Regions from separate parts of the Micromonospora sp. DT41 genome, predicted to be linked through region 2. Evidence: riboswitches for the same ligand, from Rfam matches in the RefSeq annotation. Region 2 holds a riboswitch; the other holds the start of a gene.
What was found. Region 2 has a riboswitch for S-adenosylmethionine ahead of ACLQ23_RS08965 (ABC transporter substrate-binding protein). Riboswitches for the same ligand answer to the same signal wherever they lie in the genome.

Region 1 (3,533 bases), on a different contig from region 2:
GGCGAGCGCAGCGCGCAGCGCGACCCGGTCGATGCTGTCGATGTCGAGCCGGCGACGCACGTCGACAAGCGCGGCCTGGGCCCCGGTCGTGGCGGCGAACGCGTCACCCGCCGCTGATCGGGGCGGCCCGTCGGGCATCGTGGAGACGGTCATCCCAACCACCCGCTTGCGTCCGCGCTCGCGCAGCAGGCGTACCCCGTACTCGTGCAGTGCCCTGCCGACGCCGCGACGCCGCAGCTCGGGATGCACCGTCAGCTCGACTGTCGCGTTGTCGGTGTTGTCGAGCTGGGGCAGGTCCAGTTGCAGGTAGCCGGCCGGTACGCCGTCCAGCCGGGCCAGTGCCCAGAGCGACTCGGTGCCGGGCATCGGCGTGTGCAGGAGCGCGTCGAAGCGTCGCCGGCAGAACGGCGGGAAGTCCGGCAGGTCGATGGTGCTGGCGGCCGCGCCGATCCGGTACGCCTCGTCGACCGCGGCCTGGTCGGCGCCGTCGAAGGACGCGATCGTGATGCTCATGCCGGCGAGCCTGTCACCGGAAAAAGCGATCGGGCCACCGAATTAATCCGGTGGCCCGATCGGACGTGGTCGGGAGGGACACTCGCACAACGCCTCCGGCGTTGGGTCGCAAGAACTTCAAAAGTCTCCGGCGAAATGCCCTCCCGCACGGAGCATCTTGCGCCGTCCGGTTCCTGTCGTCAAGTCCGCAGCGGCGGGTTTTCTACACTCACTGCGAAAAGCCAGTTACCCGGCGGATCGGCCCGATCCCCCGTCCGGGCGATCCCTCGCCCTCGACGGACGGCTCGACGCCGCTGGATCAGAGGAGGCCGGCGTCGCGGGCAGCGCGCAGCGACGGCTTGATGTGGTGGGTCGGGCCGACCTGACCGGCCACCGCGTCGATGGTCTTCAGCCCTTCGCCGGTGTTGAACACGACCGTCTCGGCCGTCGGGTCGAGCCGACCGGACTCGACGAGCTTGCGCAGCACCGCCACTGTGACGCCGCCAGCGGTCTCGGCGAAGACCCCTGTGGTGCGGGCCAGGTCGCGGATGCCGGCGCGGATCTCGTCGTCGTCGACGTACTCCATCCAGCCGCCGGTGCGACGGACCGCCTCCAACGCGTAGAGGCCGGCGGCCGGATCACCGATGTTGAGGGACTTGGCGATGCCTGTCGGCTTGACCGGGGTGATGGTGTCGGTGTCGGCGTGCAGCGCCGAAGCGATCGGGTTGCAGCCGGCCGACTGGGCGCCGAAGACCTTCCAACCACCGGCCGGCGCCTCGACCAGGCCAATCTCGACAAGCTCGGAGAACGCCTTGTCAATCTTGGTGAGCAGTTCGCCGCTGGCCATCGGGATGACCACCTGGGCGGGGATCCGCCAGCCGAGTTGCTCGGCGACCTCGTAGCCGAGGGTCTTGGAGCCCTCCGCGTAGTACGGCCGGACGTTTACGTTGACGAACGCGGTGTCCTCGAACTCGTCGGTCTCGACCAACTCGCCGCAGAGCCGGTTCACGTCGTCGTACGAGCCGTCGATGGCGACAAGCTCGCCGCCGTAGACGGCCGTGGTGATGACCTTGCCCTGTTCCAGGTCGCTGGGGATGAAGACCACCGAGGGCACCCCGGCGCGGGCGGCGTGCGCGGCCACCGAGTTGGCCAGGTTGCCGGTCGACGCGCAGGCGAACCGGGTGAAGCCGAGCGCCTTCGCGGCGGTGAGCGCCACCGACACGACGCGGTCCTTGAACGAGTGGGTCGGGTTGGCGCTGTCGTCCTTGACCCAGAGCGGCGCGGTGATGCCCAGCTCGGCGGCGAGGTGCGGGGCCGCCACAAGGGGCGTCAGACCGGGGTCGACGGTCACCCGGGTGGCCGGGTCCTGACCGGCGGGCAGCAGCGCGGCGTACCGCCAGATGTTGTTCGGGCCGGCCTCGATCTGCTCGCGGGTGACGGTGGCGAGGGCGGCGGTGTCGTAGTCGACCTCCAGCGGGCCGAAACACTCGTAGCAGGCGTGCTGCGCGGCGAGCGGGTAGCGGGCCGAACAGGCGCGGCAGACCAGGGCGCGGGCGGGGCTGGCGGAGGTGTCGATGCCGGAGGCGGCGAGCGTCGACGTCATGTCGAGAGTCCTCTCATCTTTCCCCGCATCGCACCGTGCGGCAGGGACGGAATTGGCACCTGCCCCACGGGTCGCTCAGCGGTGAGCGCGCGGGGTGGTTGCCGGGGCGTCGTCGGGCCGTATCCCTCAGCCCCTCTGGATGAGGTATTCAGTTGTGCCGCCGAGTCTAGGCACCGCCGGCCGTCGCATCCAGCGCTGATCCCACGCTGTGAGCTAAACGACCAGGCCAGAACGGGTGATCAACGCGCGGCGCGTCGCCGGGGCCTCCTCGTCGAGGCCCCGGCGACGCGGTGAGAGTGCGGTCAGACCGATACCGACCTGGGTTCGGCGATCGGCGCGGTCGAAGTGGCGGGGCGACGCCGGGCCAGCAGCGCGTCGAGCGCCCAGGACCCTGGGCCGAGCACCGCGACCAGCAGGAAGGACCAGCAGAAGATCGCGGACAGCTCACCGCCGTTCTGTAGCGGCAGCAGGCCCTCCGGCTGGTGGACGACGAAGTAGGCGTACGCCATCGAACCCGAGGCGAGGACCGCTGCCGGCCGGGTGAAGAGCCCGACCAGCACCAGCGCGCCACAGACCAGCTGGATCAGCGCTGCCCACCAGCCTGGCCACACGCCCATGGGTATCGCCTTGCCGGTCACGGGGTTGCCGCCGAACAACCCGAAGATCGAGGACAGGCCGTGCAGCGCGAACAGCAGGCCGGTCACGATGCGGAACAGGGACAGGATCGGCCCGCCGAGCCGAGAGACGTTCATGGGACCTCCATAGATAGGTGTCGATGTTCACCCATCATGGAGCATGAATCAATCGAAGTTAATAAAATCCTTGCTAGTGGGAAAATCCCTGCCGGAACAAGAGCCGGATTCGCCTCCACCTGGTCGCCTCCCATGGGAGCGCTCCCGCAACCGACGGTACCGCCCCGCAAGCAGCCAGTACACCCTGTTGCCTCGTCGATAGTTGCGGTGGCACCTTTCCGGGATCCCACGAAAAGGTGCCATTCCGCCCGACCGGTGCCCCGCTTTCCAGGAAACCGATCGGGCGGTGGCGTCAGATGGCAGCAGCTACGACGTGATGTCCTTGCGGGTGAACCGCCAGAACGCCAGCCCCCAGAACAGCGTCGCGTAACAGATTGCCGAGATGCAGCCGCGCACCACGTCGTCGGTCTGCACCGGTGTGGAGAGCAGCCCCAGCCAGGCGGTGCTGAAGTGGGTGGGCAGGAAGTCGCGCAGAGCCCCCAGGGCGGTGATCTGGTCCAGGATGCTCGACAGGATCCACAGCAGCACGGCGCCACCGACAGCGCCGAGCGCGGCGTCCGTCGTCACCGACAGCAGGAACGCCAGCCCCGCCACCACCAGGAGTACGACCGCCAGGTAGCCGAGCACGGCGAGCAGCCGGAGCAGCCCCTCGGTCGGCTCCAGCTCGGCGGCGACAGTGCTGCGCA
Region 2 (3,533 bases):
GCTCATGTGCGGAAAGAGGTTGAACTGCTGGAAGACCATGCCCACCCGCTGCCGCAGCGCGTCCGGGTCGTCGCCCAACACGCTGCGCCCGTCCAGCAGCACGTCGCCGCGGTCGGGCTCGATGAGCCGGTTGAGGGTACGCAGCAGAGTGGACTTGCCCGACCCGGAAGGCCCGATCACGCAGGCCGTCGCACCGCGCGGCACTGTCAGGTCGACGCCGCGCAGCACCCGGTTGGGCCCGAAGGCGAGGTGTACGTCCCGCGCGTCGAGGCTGACCGAGGTGGTCGTCGCGATGCTCATCGGCGGTCTCCTTCCGGGATGCCGGCAAGCGCCGGCTCGTCCTCGTCGTCGTCCGGTGGCGCGGTGGCCGGCCGGCCGAGGCGCAGCCGCCGGTCGATCCAGTTGACGATGTGCGTCAGCGGGACTGTCAACGCCAGGTAGAAGAGCCCGGCCAGCAGCAGCGCGGACTGGTTGCCGGTGTTTGCCGCGTAGTCCTGCCCGATCCGGAACAGCTCGCGCTGGCTGGCCACCAGCCCGAGGAAGTAGACCAGGCTGGAATCCTTGATCAGCGCGATGAGCTGGTTGACCCAGGCGGGCAGCACCCGCCGGATGCCCTGCGGAATGATCACCAGCCGCATCGAGTCGGCCCAGGAGAAGCCGAGCGCGCGGGCGCCCTCCAACTGGGCGGCCTCCACCGACTGGATGCCCGAGCGGAAGATCTCACCGATGTACGCCGACGCGATGAGCGACAGCGCCAGAATGCCCAGCGGGTACGGGTCGGGCCCCCAGACCTCCATGCCGAGCGGGGCGAGCCCGACGCCGATCAGCAGGATCGTGGCCGCCGCAGGCAACCCCCGGAAGATGTCGGTGTAGACGCGCGCCGGCCAGCGCAGCCATCGGCTGCGGGAGATGCCGGCGACGGCGAGCAGCAGGCCCAGCACCGAGCCGAGCAGGGCGGCGGAGACCGCCAGGATCAGGGTGTTGGGCAGCCCGACGGTAAGCATGTCGGGCAGTGCCTCGCGCATCGACCTCCAGTCGAAGAAGGTCTCCCAGAGGGTGCTCAACGGATCCATCGGTCGCCTCTCCTACCGCCCTGCTCGCTCGTCACTGGTACGCCGTCAGGACGCGGCGGACGCGGACGCAGCCGCCGACGGCACTGCCACCGTGCCGCTGCCCGGCTTGAAGTCCTCCGGAACCGGCCGGCCCGGGTAGTACTGCGCCTGCAACCGGCTCCACGTGCCGTCCGCGATGACCTCGTCGAGGCCCTTGTTCAGCGCCTCGCGCAGCTTGTCGTTGCCCTTTGCCACCGCGTACGCGGTCGGGGTGGGGCTGAGCTGCTTGGCCGCCACGGTGATCTTGCCGTTGCTGTCGGCGGCCAGCTTGTCGCCGATCTCGGCCGGGGCGATCCACGCGTCGGCGGTGCCCGCCTTGAGCTGGTTGATCGCGCTGTTGTAGTCCGGCACGCGGACCGGGTCGAGCTTCTGCCCGGTGGCGTAGTCGTCCTGGACGGTGCCCTGCACCACGACGACCCGCTTGCCGGCGAGCTGGTCGAAGCCGGTGATCGGCGAGCCGGCCGGAACGTCCAGGCCGAAGTAGCCGAAGTCGTAGCCGTTGCCGAAGTCGACTGTCTTCTTCCGCGCCTCGGTGATCGTGATCGAGGAACTGCCGACGTCGAACTTGCGGTTGTTGACCTGGGACAGTAACGCGGAGAAGTCGGTGCCGACGAACTCGACCTTCAGGCCGAGCTTGTCGGCGACCGCCGTGAGCAGGTCGTTGTCGAAGCCAGTGAACTTGCCGTCCTTGAGGAACACGTTCGGCGGCGCGTCGGAGAGCGTGCCGGCCCGCAGCACGCCGGGCTGCGCCAGGTTGTACGGGTTGCCGGTGGCCTCGGACGAAGCGTCGTCGGAGCCGCAGGCGGTGAGCGCGGTCGCGGCGAGGATCGCGGCGGCACCGACAGCGGCGGCACGGGTCAGAGCAGGAAGGAATCGCACGAGTGTCTCCGAAAGGTCGCGTCTGGGGCGGGCGTGGACGTGCGCCGCCCACGGTGCGCCCGATGAGGGCGTACCGCTTGGGTGGTTCCTGGAAAGGGGAAGTGCGCTAGTGCGCTGCGCGGCCGCGACAGGCGGCGCTGCACACCCGCATCATGTCCACGTGCCGCCGCCGGATCAGTACCGGCGTGACCCGACCTGCGCGGAAGTCCGCGCCGTCGGCTTGTGGATCGGTGTTGAGGATGCGCATAAAGGTCTCCCGGGTCTGTGCTGACCTGGGTGCCAGGCCACGCTTGCACCGGCGTCCTGCCGGTGCCTGGTCTTCACCCGGGGCACCCCACCGCGGAGGAGGGTTGCCGGCCAGCAAGCCGGGGCTTCGCGCTGGCACTCATGACCTGCGCCGAGGCTAGCAGCAGACCCCGGCCCGCCGTCCAGCCGATATGACCACGCTCACCGTCCGTTGCCTGGTCAGCCGGCATGCACGTGCGGCCGGCGCGTCGGGTCGGGCTCCTGGCGGCGCAGGATCTCCCTGGTCACCGACGCGATCTCGCCCTGCCCGAACGCCAGGTAGCGCAGGACGTTGCGGGCCGGACCGCCCTCGGTCCACTCGAAGTAGATGTGGGGACGTCGCCTGCTGCGGTCGCGGATCTCCAGCAGCAGGGCGGCCAGCGCATTGGGCACCGACGAACTGGCCAGGCTGAGCACCGGGAAGCGGTCGTGCGCCACGCTGCCGCGCACCAGCAGCCCGGTCTCGAAGTCCGACGGATCGGTGACGTGGACCTCGACGAAGACGACATCGCTGTCGTCGGGGAAGTCGTTGTCGGCCATGGTCTGCGCCAGCTTGTCGCGGTACTCCGCCAGGTCGCGCCGCCCCGGCTCGTGGGCGATGAGGCGGATCCGACGCCCGGCACGCTCGGCGACGAACGCCGTCGCGAGCGGGTCCAACTCGACCCGGTCGACACGCAACTCGAAGGCCCGCAGCACCCGCGAAAGCGCCGACACCAGGATCATCGCACCGATGAAGCAGGCGGCGATCTTGACGCCGTCGGGGCGTTGCACCACGTTCGCCGCCGTTGTGTAGACGAACACGACGGCGATGACTCCGAACGCGATCATGCGCCCGCGCTGCCCGCGCCGCCGTGCCGCGAGGGTCACCGCCGTCGACGCCGAGGTGATCAGGACCAGAACCCCTGTGGCGTACGCGCCGCCCTGCGCGTCGACGCTGGCCCTGAAGATGATCGTGATGAGGAACGCGACGCCGGTGAACACCAGCACCAACGGCCGGACCGCCCGCGCCCAGGCCGGCGCCATGCCGTACCGGGGCAGATAGCGGGGCACCAGGTTGAGCAGGCCGGCCATCGCCGAGGCGCCCGCGAACCAGAGGATCCCGATCGTCGACAGGTCGTACGCCGTGCCGAAGACCTGGCCGAGATTCTCGTGCGCCAGATAGGCCAGGGCCCGCCCGTTCGCCGGACCACCCGGCTGGAACGCCTCGGGCGGAATCAGCACTGTGGTGGTCACGCTGCTGGTGATCAGGAAGACGCT

Region 1: it holds a riboswitch for S-adenosylmethionine, as region 2 does, so the genes downstream of both, thrC (threonine synthase) here and ACLQ23_RS08965 (ABC transporter substrate-binding protein) in region 2, are expected to answer to the same signal.

The regions. Positions count from the first base shown of each region.
Region 1 covers NZ_JBNCKU010000003.1:249,180-252,712, reverse strand. Annotated here, with positions in the region: gene ACLQ23_RS07525 (GNAT family N-acetyltransferase) at 1-513, opposite strand, end outside; gene thrC (threonine synthase) at 812-2,095, opposite strand; SAM riboswitch class I at 2,106-2,241, opposite strand; gene ACLQ23_RS07515 (DoxX family protein) at 2,398-2,847, opposite strand; gene ACLQ23_RS07510 (ABC transporter permease) at 3,154-3,533, opposite strand, start outside.
Region 2 covers NZ_JBNCKU010000004.1:90,966-94,498, reverse strand. Annotated here, with positions in the region: gene ACLQ23_RS08975 (amino acid ABC transporter ATP-binding protein) at 1-294, opposite strand, end outside; gene ACLQ23_RS08970 (amino acid ABC transporter permease) at 297-1,073, opposite strand; gene ACLQ23_RS08965 (ABC transporter substrate-binding protein) at 1,119-1,991, opposite strand; SAM riboswitch class IV at 2,273-2,384, opposite strand; gene ACLQ23_RS08960 (amino acid transporter) at 2,457-3,533, opposite strand, start outside.